4 regions of the Serratia sp. NCCP-200 genome follow, and region 4 is predicted to be linked to each of the others. Evidence: predicted binding sites of a transcription regulator. Region 4 holds the regulator's gene; each other region holds the start of a gene.
What was found. Region 4 encodes CRP, which controls carbon source genes, mostly activating them, when cyclic AMP is high. Its sites were predicted from a motif close to ATGTGANNNNNNTCACAT; they were not measured.
Positions count from the first base shown of each region.

Region 1: a site for CRP is predicted at 1,648-1,665, ahead of AC6HVW_RS02110 (YfcZ/YiiS family protein). Genes of this name have one in related genera too.
Region 2: a site for CRP is predicted at 1,554-1,571, ahead of AC6HVW_RS14875 (NupC/NupG family nucleoside CNT transporter). Genes of this name have one in related genera too.
Region 3: a site for CRP is predicted at 1,774-1,791, ahead of deoC (deoxyribose-phosphate aldolase). Genes of this name have one in related genera too.

Region 1 covers NZ_BAAKUJ010000001.1:443,364-446,496, forward strand. Annotated here, with positions in the region: gene fadL (long-chain fatty acid transporter FadL) at 60-1,394, opposite strand; gene AC6HVW_RS02110 (YfcZ/YiiS family protein) at 1,802-2,098, shown strand; gene fadI (acetyl-CoA C-acyltransferase FadI) at 2,297-3,133, shown strand, end outside.
Region 2 covers NZ_BAAKUJ010000004.1:75,623-78,755, reverse strand. Annotated here, with positions in the region: gene AC6HVW_RS14885 (fimbrial protein) at 1-344, shown strand, start outside; gene AC6HVW_RS14880 (MrpH family fimbial adhesin) at 337-1,236, shown strand; gene AC6HVW_RS14875 (NupC/NupG family nucleoside CNT transporter) at 1,688-2,869, shown strand; gene AC6HVW_RS14870 (bifunctional 2',3'-cyclic-nucleotide 2'-phosphodiesterase/3'-nucleotidase) at 2,938-3,133, shown strand, end outside.
Region 3 covers NZ_BAAKUJ010000005.1:357,169-360,301, reverse strand. Annotated here, with positions in the region: gene AC6HVW_RS18165 (TatD family hydrolase) at 1-204, shown strand, start outside; gene AC6HVW_RS18160 (NupC/NupG family nucleoside CNT transporter) at 394-1,659, shown strand; gene deoC (deoxyribose-phosphate aldolase) at 2,013-2,792, shown strand; gene deoA (thymidine phosphorylase) at 3,022-3,133, shown strand, end outside.
Region 4 covers NZ_BAAKUJ010000007.1:173,943-177,075, reverse strand. Annotated here, with positions in the region: gene AC6HVW_RS21035 (LysR substrate-binding domain-containing protein) at 1-392, shown strand, start outside; gene AC6HVW_RS21030 (OsmC family protein) at 395-802, opposite strand; gene crp (cAMP-activated global transcriptional regulator CRP) at 1,184-1,816, shown strand; gene AC6HVW_RS21020 (YccS/YhfK family putative transporter) at 1,873-3,133, shown strand, end outside.

The DNA of each region.
Region 1 (3,133 bases), on a different contig from region 4:
TAGAATAAAAAACGGCGGGATAATCCCGCCGTTTTTACGTTTCTGTCCAGGAAAACAGATTAGAAACGGTAGTTGAAGCCAGCACCGTACAACCAGGCTGAACCCTTCGATTCGAAGGTATATGGGCCTTCTTTGATGGTGACTTTCTGGCCGTGCATGTAGGACACACCCACGTCGACAGAAGCGTCTTTATTGAACGCGTAAGTGGTACCGGCACTGATCCAGGTGCGATCCTGATCCGGGATCGAGATAGACCGGTTTTGTGCTGGGACCGGGCTATCGTCGAAGGCGATACCGCCACGGAAGGTCCAGTTATCGTCGTAGAAGTAGGTAGTACCCAGCGCGATACGGTAAGCATCACGGAAGCCTTCATGCTTCTGGAACAGCGTTTTGCCGTTGTTGTCTGTCGCTTTCAGCTCCTGGAACTGGCTCCAACTGGTATAGGCCATGCTGTAGTGGATCGCCCACTGCTGTGCCACTCGGTTATACCCGGAGATCTCCCACATTTCTGGCAGGTTCAGGGTCAGAGAACCCGGGACGTTGTTACCGTCGGTCCCCATTGGTAGGCCAAACTGCCCGAGCAGGCCGTTATAGGCGGAAGGCAGGCTGCTTCGGTAGTCGCCGTCAAAGTCGATTTTCACTTCAGAGCGGTAAGTAAAGCCGTAGCGGTTTCTGTCGTCTACTTGATACAAAATGCCTGCGTTCCAGCCGTAGCCCCACTTGTTACCTTCCAGATGAGAGATCTGGGTATCCGCAGGGATTGAACCAATTGCGGCCGCCTGTTGAGGGGTTAATAACTGCTGCTTGAGGCCTTGGTTTGCCAGCAGCAGTGGTAAATCGCCGGCGAAGCGATCGATCTTGGCTTTGGCATACACTGCATCGAAGCCCAGACCGAAGCTGAATTGTTGGTTCAGACGGTATGCGAGGCTCAGGTTGAGGTTTGCCGTGGTCAGGTCGGTAGTCCCGCCGACGGAGCCAGCGGTGTAGCCTTCGTTGTATTCGGTGGCCAGGCCATAGTTGCTGGTCACAGAACCGCCAACGGCCCATTGGTCATTCAGCGGTTGGATGTAGTGCAGGTTGGGTACCCAGGCGGTCGGGGCAATGTTCTTCGCATCCAAGCTGCGGCCTGAAGGTGAGGTGCCGGTAATGTTAACGTCTGGGTCAATAAAAACGGCGCCAGTGGAGAAAGAAGGGCGGTCAAACATCATCATGGTTGCCGGGTTACGGCTTGCTGAGGCTGCGGTATCCGCCACTGCGCCTTCGCCAGAATAGGCTCGCCCTAAACCAACTGCCGAGAACTCGTTCAGCTGGAATCCTGCGGCATACACGTTCGAAGAAATAATTGCCACTGCAGCTGCGAGAGCTGATTTAGTGAATAGGTTTTTCTGGCTCATGACCAAAACCTCATTTTATGTGTTTATTATTTAAACAATGTTACACAAAGTAACATGGAGCGCGCGATTGTAGGGTCCGTTATCAATCTGACAAATCAGACCAGTGGCTGAATTATAGGTCCGACCTGTTAAGATGTTGCAAGTTTGTTTTTGAAATATTTCCAAATTGATATCAGAAAAGAGATCCACATAACAAAAAACGACCGATACATAACAAAACTCTTATGTTTTTTTACCAGGTGGCGATTTAGTTATGTGATTTCCGTCACTTAAAATGCTTACAAAAAGTAAGGCTAGTGATTGGCAAGCCTGAGGAGTAAAATAAACACAGAATTTTGTTTATTTGCGCCAGATCATAAATGGCTATTTGGGCGAGCTTAACCGCGGCCCGTGAGGAGATTTCAACTATGTCAGATGCAATCAATAAATGTAACGCTCAGGAAACTGCGGCCTGCTGCTGTGTCGATGTCGGAACCGTGATGGATAACACCGATTGCACCGCTTCCTACAGCCGAGTGTTTGCCAATCAGCAAGATGCAGAGCAAACCCTGGCAGCACTGACTGAAAAGGCGCGCGGCGTGGAGTCCGATCCTTGTGACATCAGCAGTAGCATTAAACCGGTTGACGGCGGCGTGCAACTGGATGTGGATTTCACCTTCTCTTGCCAGGCAGAGACCATGATCTTCCAGCTCGGCCTGCGTTAATCCCGATCCGATCCCGTAGGGGCGTAATATGCGCCCCTGCTGGTATCCGCACCGCTTTACCCCCTACCAGAAAGTTGCTCCCGCTCTCAGTTTTCACTTCTACCGGTTTGCCAAATGTAAACATTTGGTTAACAATGACCTCATCAGGTCAGACCTCTTTTTGTCCGTTGTGTTGACGGCCTCTCTTCAGGAGCGTTTATGAGTAAGGCATTGCCGCTGGTTACCCGTCTCGGCGACCGTATCGCCATCGTTCAAGGGCTGCGTACCCCTTTCGCCAAGCAGGCTACCGCTTATCACGGTATACCAGCGGTCGATCTTGGCAAGACTGCGGTGAGCGAGCTGCTGGCGCGTAGCGGCATCGATCCCGCCCTGATCGAGCAACTGGTATTTGGTCAGGTGGTGCAAATGCCTGAAGCGCCGAACATTGCGCGGGAAATTGTGCTTGGTACCGGCATGAGCGTGCACACCGATGCCTATAGCGTTTCACGTGCCTGTGCTACCAGCTTCCAGGCGATTGCCAACGTGGCGGAAAGTATCATGGCTGGCAGCATCAGTGTTGGCATTGCCGGTGGGGCGGATTCTTCCTCCGTGCTGCCGATTGGCGTTAGCAAGGCGCTGGCTCGTACGTTGGTGGACGTTAACAAGGCCCGCACGTTGTCGCAGCGTTTGAAACTGTTCAGCAAACTTAAGTTCCGCGATCTGATGCCGGTGCCGCCCGCCGTGGCAGAATACTCTACCGGTCTGCGCATGGGGGATACCGCCGAACAGATGGCGAAAACCCATGGCATTACTCGCGAGCAGCAGGATGCTTTGGCACACCGCTCGCATCAACTGGCCGCCAAAGCCTGGGAACAGGGGCTGTTGCGCGATGAAGTGATGACCGCCTATGTGCCGCCGTATAAAACCCCGCTGGCCGAAGATAACAACGTCCGCAAAGATTCCAGCCTGGAGTCTTATGCCCGCTTGAAACCGGCATTCGATCGCCGCCACGGTACCGTCACGGCCGCCAACAGTACGCCGCTGACCGATGGTGCG
Region 2 (3,133 bases), on a different contig from region 4:
AACGTACTCAGGGACACCGGTTTGAATTGAATCTGGCTGATTGTGATCTCAGTATCGGCAAAATGGTGAAGATTACGTTCTTGGCAACTGAAAGTCTCGGGTTACCGGGCTTATTAGCGCTGAGCGACGACAGTGAGGCAAAGGGAATTGCGATTGGTCTGGAAACCTTGGGCAAGAAATTAGTCCCAGTCAATAACACCAGCGAACAGTATGAATTGCAGGTGGGAACGAATGTCATTTCTCTATACGCCTTTATTCAAGGGGAGCCTGACGCGATAGTGAATAAGCGGATTAGGGAAGGCGGGTTTAAAAGCACAGCAATGATAGAGTTAAATTATGAATAGTTTCAATGCGGTAAATATTTTTAATGTAAGTCAGGGGGCTAAAAAAGTAATACTTATCTTTACTGCTCTCTTTGGCCTATGGTCCGGTCCTGCTTTGGGGGGGGTTAATATCACGGTGACAAGCGTGAAGCGTATTCCTTTAGGGGGCAGTGGGCTGACCGGGATTGAAGTAAATTATTCGCTTAACAGTTGGGATGAAAATGATACCCAAACCCACTCTTATCTTTCAACTAATGTTGAGGTCGGCGTTGGGGCTCGGATTTGCCAGAAAGGGGGAAACTGTTATTTTCTTCTAGAGTCCCCGCGATGGGGGGATCCTCAATATCCGTCGTTGGCGAAGGCAAATACAGTGGGTGAACTGGGTGCTGCACTGCGAAAGGTCATTGGTTTTCCTTATCATGGGAAGATACGCCTGTTAAATACGGTGGAATCCTACTCTTGTTTCACCATAGGGATCCGGCTTTCGTGGATGCCCTCACATGTTTATGAGCCATTATTTGATTGCTCATCATCACAGATTATTCCGCCAATAAAGCACTCATGTAAATTTGACTCTGACACCCTGGAGTTGGATCACGGGACGCTAACCACAGATCAAGTCGCTGGGCATAAAGCGACTGGCAACTTACTGGTGCACTGTACCAACGATGTGAACTTCACTGTTCGTATTGGTCCTCCAACAGGGAAAGGGGAGGTTAAACTGATCAATCCGAAAGGCGAAGTTATTGACGCGATACTGAGCTTCACCGGACGAACAGGAAATACCTTTCCCACCACTGCCAATATGAGTGGGAAGAGCATCGGCTTGACCTCAACGCTATCGGGAATGCCGGTCAGCGCCAGTGGTGGAACTTATAAAGGCTCTGGCGTGGTGACGTTAAACTTGCCCTGAATTGAATACCTATACTGAATAGCAAAAAATCGCCATAAGCGGTTTTTTGTTAATTTGGTGTCGGGCTCAGGCTCGAACCAAGGACACGGGGATCGTCATGGGTCTTTGTCACAAAGCCGAGCGATTGCTCTAATTTCAAGCAAGGGCAGGGTTACCTTCCTGCGCCAGCATTCTCCCTTCTCCCCCAAGCGCCGAAGCCAGCGATCAAAAAACTCCCCCCAGCAATGTTCATCTATGTCTATTCTATAACCGATTCAATGTTAGTGATAAGTACAACATGTTACATATATGTATTTTAAGACTATTGTGATTTTCAAATGTGATCTGTGTAACTTTAATAACATATTGTCTGTGTTATGTTTCGATAATAACATCATCAGTTCCCGGCCTGTGCCAGGGTACAAGGCTGGTCAACAGAACGTAAAGGTTCGCAGATAATTTTGGGGAAAAGATGAAATATATCATAGGGATAGTGTGTATCGTTACTATCTGTATTTTGGCACTTTTAGTGAGCAACGATCGCAAAAACATTCGCTATCGTCCGATTTTCGTCATGCTGGCCTGCCAGTTTTTGATGACCGCACTGCTGCTGAAGACCGACGTAGGCAATAAAGTGATTGGCGTGATCGCCGAAGTATTTGGCAATTTACTCTCCTATGCCAACGAAGGGGTGAACTTCGTCTTTGGTGGTTTGGTGAATCACGGCGAGATCTCTTTCTTCCTGTCCGTTTTGCTGCCCATCGTGTTTATCTCCGCGCTGATCGGCATCCTGCAACACTGGCGCATCCTGGGCTTTATCATCAAGTACATCGGCCTGGCGCTGAGCAAGGTCAACGGCATGGGGCGCTTAGAGTCCTATAACGCGGTGGCTTCGGCGATCCTCGGCCAGTCTGAAGTGTTCATCTCAGTGAAAAAACAGCTCGGCCTGCTGCCGGAGCACCGTCTGTATACGCTGTGTACCTCGGCCATGTCGACGGTATCAATGGCGATTGTGGGCGCTTACATGGTGATGCTCGATCCGCGTTACGTGGTGACTGCCTTGGTGCTGAACCTGTTTGGCGGCTTTATCATGGCGTCGCTGATCAACCCTTATCAGGTCAAGCCTGAGGAAGACATTCTGGATGTCATTGAAGGGGAGAAGCAGAGCTTCTTCGAAGTCTTGAGTGAATACATCCTCGATGGCTTCAAGGTGGCGATTATCGTTGGCGCGATGCTGATCGGCTTTATTGCGCTGATCACCATGGCTAACGCGTTATTCACCGCTGCATTTGGCATTTCCTTCCAAGGCGTGTTGGGTTACGTGTTCTCTCCATTGGCTTTCCTGGTGGGCGTACCGTGGCACGAAGCGGTGCAGGCCGGTGGCCTGATGGCAACCAAGATCGTTAGCAACGAATTTGTTGCCATGCTCAACCTTTCGCAGGGTGACTACAACTTCTCTGAACGCACCATGGCGATTATCTCGGTGTTCCTGGTGTCGTTCGCCAACTTCTCCTCAATCGGCATTATTGTCGGTGCCATCAAGGCATTGGATTCCAAGCAAGGTAACGCCGCAGCCCGCTTTGGCCTGAAGCTGCTTTACGGCTCCACGCTGGTCAGCTTCCTGAACGCCGCCGTCGTAGGTTTCTTCTTTTAATTAGCTCAAGGCCACATCGAGAGGTTGTGGCCTGCTATCGCTATAACAATAAGGAATATGTGATGAAAATGACTTCTCCCCTCAAGCTATCGTTATTGGCCCTGTTGGTTGCAGGCGCTGCGCATGCCGCAACGGTGGATCTCCGTATCATGGAAACCACCGACGTTCACGGCAACATGATGGATTATGACTATTACAAAGATAAAGCCACCGCTCAGTACGGTTTGGTGAGAGCGGCCACGTTGATTGATGCTGCCCGCGCGG
Region 3 (3,133 bases), on a different contig from region 4:
CCGTTGACCTCGCTGTTGCTGGAAACCGATGCGCCGGACATGCCGTTGGCGGGTTATCAAGGGCAGCCGAACCGACCTGAACGGGCTGCGGAGGTATTTCAGGTACTCTGCCAACTGCGGCCTGAATCTGCCGACGACATTGCCGAACAGCTACAACAAAATAGCCAATCCCTGTTTGCATTAGATCCGTACCTCTCACTTTAAATGTGATTTGAATCACGTTGTGTGATTTTCAGTTACTTCCACTTGTATATATTTGTGACATAAAACGAGTCTCATCCCGCCTCGCTCAGTATAATTGCGTCCCATTATCGCCCTTGGGCAACCCGTTTTATCCTGCGGGCCGGGGGCATTTCTTCTTCGCAACAGGGACATATTCGTATGCAACTCTTCATGAGCCTGGTCGGTATGGTGGTCTTGATCGCCATTGCGGTGCTGCTTTCCAGCAACCGGCGCGCTATTAAACTGCGTACCGTACTCGGCGCGTTTATCATCCAGATTGGCATTGGCGCGCTGGTGCTCTATGTCCCGATCGGGCGACGTATTCTTGGTGGCATGTCGGAAGGGGTGGCAAACGTCATCGCTTACGGTAACGAGGGCATCTCTTTCATCTTTGGGGGCCTGGTTTCCGACAAAATGTTTGAAGTGTTCGGCGGTGGCGGCTTCGTGTTCGCCCTGCGCGTGTTACCGGTGATTGTGTTCTTCTCCTCGCTGATTGCGGTGCTCTATTACCTGGGCATCATGCAGGTGGTAATCAAGCTCCTCGGCGGTGGTTTACATAAGCTGTTGGGTACTTCGCGGACGGAATCGCTGTCAGCCACGGCCAACATTTTTGTGGGGCAGACCGAAGCGCCGCTGGTAGTGCGCCCTTATATCGCCACCATGACCCAGTCGGAGCTGTTTGCCGTCATGTGCGGCGGCCTGGCTTCGGTAGCCGGTTCAGTGCTGGCGGGCTATGCCCAGATGGGCGTACCGTTGGAATACCTGATCGCCGCATCCTTTATGGCCGCGCCGGGTGGGCTGCTGTTTGCCAAATTGATGGTGCCGGAAACCGAAAATACCCAAGACCGAGCCGATGCGATGAAGCTGATCGCCGAAGACGAGCGCCCGGCAAACGTCATCGACGCTGCTGCTTCTGGTGCGGCATCTGGCATGCAACTGGCACTGAACGTGGGGGCGATGCTGTTGGCATTTATCGCTCTGATCGCGCTGCTTAACGGTATTCTTGGCGGTATTGGTGGCTGGTTCGATTTCCCACAGTTGTCGCTGGAACTGATCCTGGGCTGGGTGTTCTCGCCAATCGCGTTCCTGATTGGTGTGCCTTGGAGTGAAGCGATGGTGGCCGGTTCGTTTATCGGGCAGAAGGTGATCGTTAACGAATTCGTGGCCTACATGAACTTTGGTGCCTACCTGCGTCCAGATGACGTGGTGGCTGCTGAGGGTCTACAGGTGTTGTCACAGCACACCAAGGCGATCATCTCCTTCGCGCTGTGTGGGTTTGCCAACCTGTCTTCCGTAGCGATCCTGCTGGGTGGTCTAGGCAGCATGGCACCAGGCCGTCGTCACGACATTGCTCGTTTCGGGTTGAAAGCGGTGGCAGCCGGTACCTTATCCAACCTGATGAGTGCCACCATCGCCGGATTCTTCCTGGCGTTGTAAGCTATACTTGGTATCAACAACCAGGCTCCTGAAGGGGCCTGGTTGCCTGCCAACAGGGCATTCGCCTGATGACCGACGTCTCTTTAGTGAATTTGTGAACAATATCGCGTTATTTTGTGATGATCTTCACATATAATTCAGTCCTGTTACAGTGCTATCCTGTGTAGTGTGAATCAGAACACAAATATGCCAGAGTGATCGTGTTCAAATGGCGATTGCTGGCTATGCGAAAATCGAAGGGCTATGTGCGGTGAGAAGGATCTCAGTTGCTGGCGTGGGAAGACTATCCCGCGCGCTATCTTCAAGGAACCAAGTCCGCTCGCCAACATCAGAATGCTCAGTTGGAGAGTTTTATGACCGAATTAACCGCAGCAGCGCAACGCGCGCTGAACCTGATGGATTTAACCACACTGAACGAAGATGACACCGACGAGAAAGTGATCGCGTTGTGTCGTCAGGCGAACAGCCCGGCAGGCCATACTGCCGCCATCTGCATCTATCCGCGTTTTATCCCGATTGCCCGCAAAACGCTGCGTGAGCAGGGGACGCCAGATATCCGTATCGCCACCGTCACCAACTTCCCCCATGGCAATGATGATATCGACATCGCCGTGGCAGAAACCCGTGCGGCCATCGCCTACGGTGCCGATGAAGTTGACGTGGTATTCCCTTACCGTGCCCTGATGGCCGGTAACGAGGAAGTCGGGTTTGAGCTGGTCAAACAGTGCAAGCAGGCCTGCGCCGCTGCCAACGTGCTGCTGAAAGTGATCATCGAAACCGGTGAGCTGAAGCAGGCGGAACTGATCCGTAAAGCCTCCGAGATCTCTATCAAGGCTGGGGCTGATTTTATCAAGACCTCTACCGGTAAGGTGCCGGTCAACGCCACGCTGGAAAGCGCTGAGCTGATGATGACCGTGATCCGTGATATGGGCGTAGGCAAAACCGTTGGCTTCAAGCCAGCCGGTGGCGTGCGTACCGCTGAAGATGCTCAACAGTATCTGCAACTTGCCGGGCGTCTGCTGGGAGAAGACTGGGCCGATGCGCGCCACTTCCGCTTTGGTGCTTCGAGCCTGTTAGCCAGCCTGCTGACCACGCTGGGGCATAGCACCCAAGCCGCTGGTAACGGTTACTGATTTTCATACCCTTCGTCTTTCAAGCCGTAGCGTTGTTGGCTGCGAACGTAAACCCCAGTCACTTATGATGTATAAGCTCCTGGGGATTTACGTTCTTGCCGCCTAGCTACAACTTGAAATCCATTGGGTATCTCGCGGCATACTGTTTTCTTGCGGATACTACAGCGTGGATAACGCTTCCCTATGGTATGTCGAGTCTTCCTAATATCAGCTAAAACAGGGGGCTACTTTGTTCTTGGCACAAGAAATAATCCGTAAAAAACGTGACGGGCAACCGTTGAGCGAAGCTGAGATCCGCTTCTTCATTAACGGCATTCGCGATAACGTGGTGTCAGAAGGGC
Region 4 (3,133 bases):
TTATCGCACGCCAGGGGCACCCACTGGCGCAGGCCACCTCGTTGGACGAACTGCGTGAGGCCAAGTGGTTATTACCGGAAACCGATATGGGTTATTACCAGCAGTTGCGTGCGGTATTAGGCACCTTCTATCAGCAATTGAGCCGTTCGCCCATTCGTTCGGACTCTGTGACCTGTGGCTTGAATATGGTGCTGGAGGCGGATTATCTGACTATCGTGGCGCGGGCGATGAGTGCACCGTTCTATTTGCAGCGTCGGCTGGTGGCATTGCCTATCGACACGTTGCCACAAGCGCAATATTGCGTGCTGTATTCACAGAAATCGCCGCTAACCGTGACGGCACGGCGATTTCTTGATTTATTGCGTGCCCACTGCCTGCGCTACCCTTGGTAGGATCAGGCCACTTCGCGGATTTCGAAGCTGTGGCTAATGCTGGCGGCTTTACCCAGCATCAAGGAGACGGAGCAGTATTTCTCGGCGGAAAGATCCACCGCGCGCTCGACAATCTTATCGGTCAGCCCTTTGCCGGTGACGATAAAATGCAGGTTGATATGGGTAAACAGACGCGGTGCTTCTTCACGACGCTCGGAGGTCAGTTTTACCTCACAGTCACGCACATCGTTACGCCCTTTTTGCAGGATCGACACCACATCGATGGCGCTACAGCCGCCGACGGACATCAACACCATTTCCATCGGGCTTGGCGCTTTATCGCCAGCATTGCCATCCATCAAAACCTGGTGACCAGACGCAGACTCACCCAGGAATGTCAGCCCTTCTACCCACTTAACTCTTGCCTGCATGTTACACACTCCGGTTAATTTCTTAAAAACAGGGTACGCTTTCGCATACATTCTGGCAACGTAACCTGACGCTAATCATGCTGAAGCGAGACAACACAAGACACCCGCCTCACTCTGTGCTACAAACAGAGCCGCAATAACTCTTTCCAGGTCACCGATTTCAGGGATATGTCCAAGGAAAGGCCCCTATATTGGTTTGTTAACAGAATGTAGCTTGCAGCTCTCCCTGCAAGTTAATATGCTAGAGCACAAGCGTATTTCTATAACACGCCTCAAAACCTGTTGATAGCCACAATTAAAACACCGGGCTATAAGCACGTTTTACAGGGAACTCTGACCCCTGTGATACAAGGCAGCGATAACAACAGAGGATAACAGCGAATGGTTCTCGGCAAACCGCAAACAGACCCGACTCTCGAATGGTTCCTGTCTCATTGCCATATCCACAAATATCCATCGAAGAGTACGCTTATTCACCAAGGTGAAAAGGCCGAAACGCTTTACTACATCGTCAAAGGCTCCGTCGCGGTGCTGATTAAAGATGAAGAAGGCAAAGAGATGATCCTGTCCTACCTTAACCAGGGGGATTTCATCGGCGAGCTAGGATTATTTGAAGAAGGCCAGGAGCGTAGCGCCTGGGTACGGGCCAAAACCGCCTGTGAAGTGGCTGAAATTTCCTACAAGAAATTCCGCCAACTGATCCAGGTTAACCCGGATATCCTGATGCGCCTGTCCGCACAGATGGCTAACCGCCTGCAAGTCACCTCAGAGAAAGTGGGTAACCTCGCCTTCCTTGACGTAACCGGCCGCATTGCACAGACCTTGCTGAACCTGGCAAAACAGCCTGATGCCATGACTCACCCAGACGGCATGCAGATCAAAATCACCCGCCAGGAAATTGGCCAAATCGTCGGTTGCTCACGTGAAACCGTCGGTCGTATTTTGAAAATGCTCGAAGATCAAAACCTGATCTCCGCGCACGGCAAAACCATTGTCGTGTACGGTACGCGTTAATCCCCAGAGAAACGGTGCAGCAATGCGCCGTTTCTTTACCTGCTGAATAGCCAACCATGTGGCGCCGCCTGATCTACCACCCGGAAGTCAACTACGCACTGCGGCAAACGCTGGTGTTGTGCCTGCCGGTGGCGTTTGGTTTACTGATTGGCAACCTGCAACTCGGCATGCTGTTCTCGTTGGTGCCCGCCTGCTGCAACATTGCCGGGCTGGATACGCCACACAAACGCTTTTTCAAACGCCTGGTCGTAGGCGGCTCCCTGTTCGCACTCAGCAGCCTTCTGCTGCAACAAGCCCTGCTGTGGGATCTGCCGTTACCCTTGCTGATGCTGGCAATGGCGCTGTTGCTCGGCGTCAGCGGTGAGATCAGCCCGCTGCACGCACGCCTGCTACCAGCCGCATTGGTCGCCGCCATCTTTTCCCTCAGCATGGTAGGCACCGTGCCAATCTGGCATGCCCCTTTGCTGTATATCGTCGGCACCGCCTGGTACGGGCTGTTTACCTGGGCCTGGTTCAAGCTGTGGAAAGAGCAGCCGATGCGCGAATCCCTAAGCCAGCTGTATATGCAGTTGGCCGACTATTTTGAAGCCAAATACTCATTACTGACGCAGCACACCGATCCTGAAACTGCCCTGCCGCCGCTGTTGCAACGCCAGCAGAAAGTGATGGACCTGATCAGTCTGCTATACCAACAGCTTAATTTCCTGCCCCATGCCAATAACCTAGAGCAAAAGCGCCTGCGGCGTACGTTTCAGGTGGCGCTCGATTTGCAAGAGCACATCACCGTCAGCCTGCATCTGCCGGAAGAAGTGCAAAAGCTGGTGGAGCAAAGCCAGGCCGAAGCGATTATCCGCCGCAACGCCCAAGTGATCGCCACGCGCCTGCGGGTGATGGCCGACGATATTCTCTATCATCGGCACTCTGCGCGTTTCAGCATGAAGAATGAGCTGGCAGCGCTGGAAAAAGTGGCCTCACAGCACGCCGATAACCCGGTTGGCCAGTTCTGCTATTACCACTTCAGCCGCATCGCGCGCCTGCTACGCACTCAGCACCCACTGTACCGCCGCAATCTGATGGCCAATCAGTCACGCCTGCCTTTCTGGCCTGCGGTGGTGAGCTATCTGTCGTTTAAATCCAACGCCCTGCGCAACGCCGCCAGGCTGGGGGTCATTCTGGCGGCCGGCAGCAGCCTGGGCATGCTGTTCAACCTGCCAAAACCCTATTGGATCTTGCTGACCATCATGCTGGTCAGCCAAAACGGCTATAACGCCACGCGGGTGAGGATCCAGCACCGTGCCCTCGGCACGTTGGCCGGGC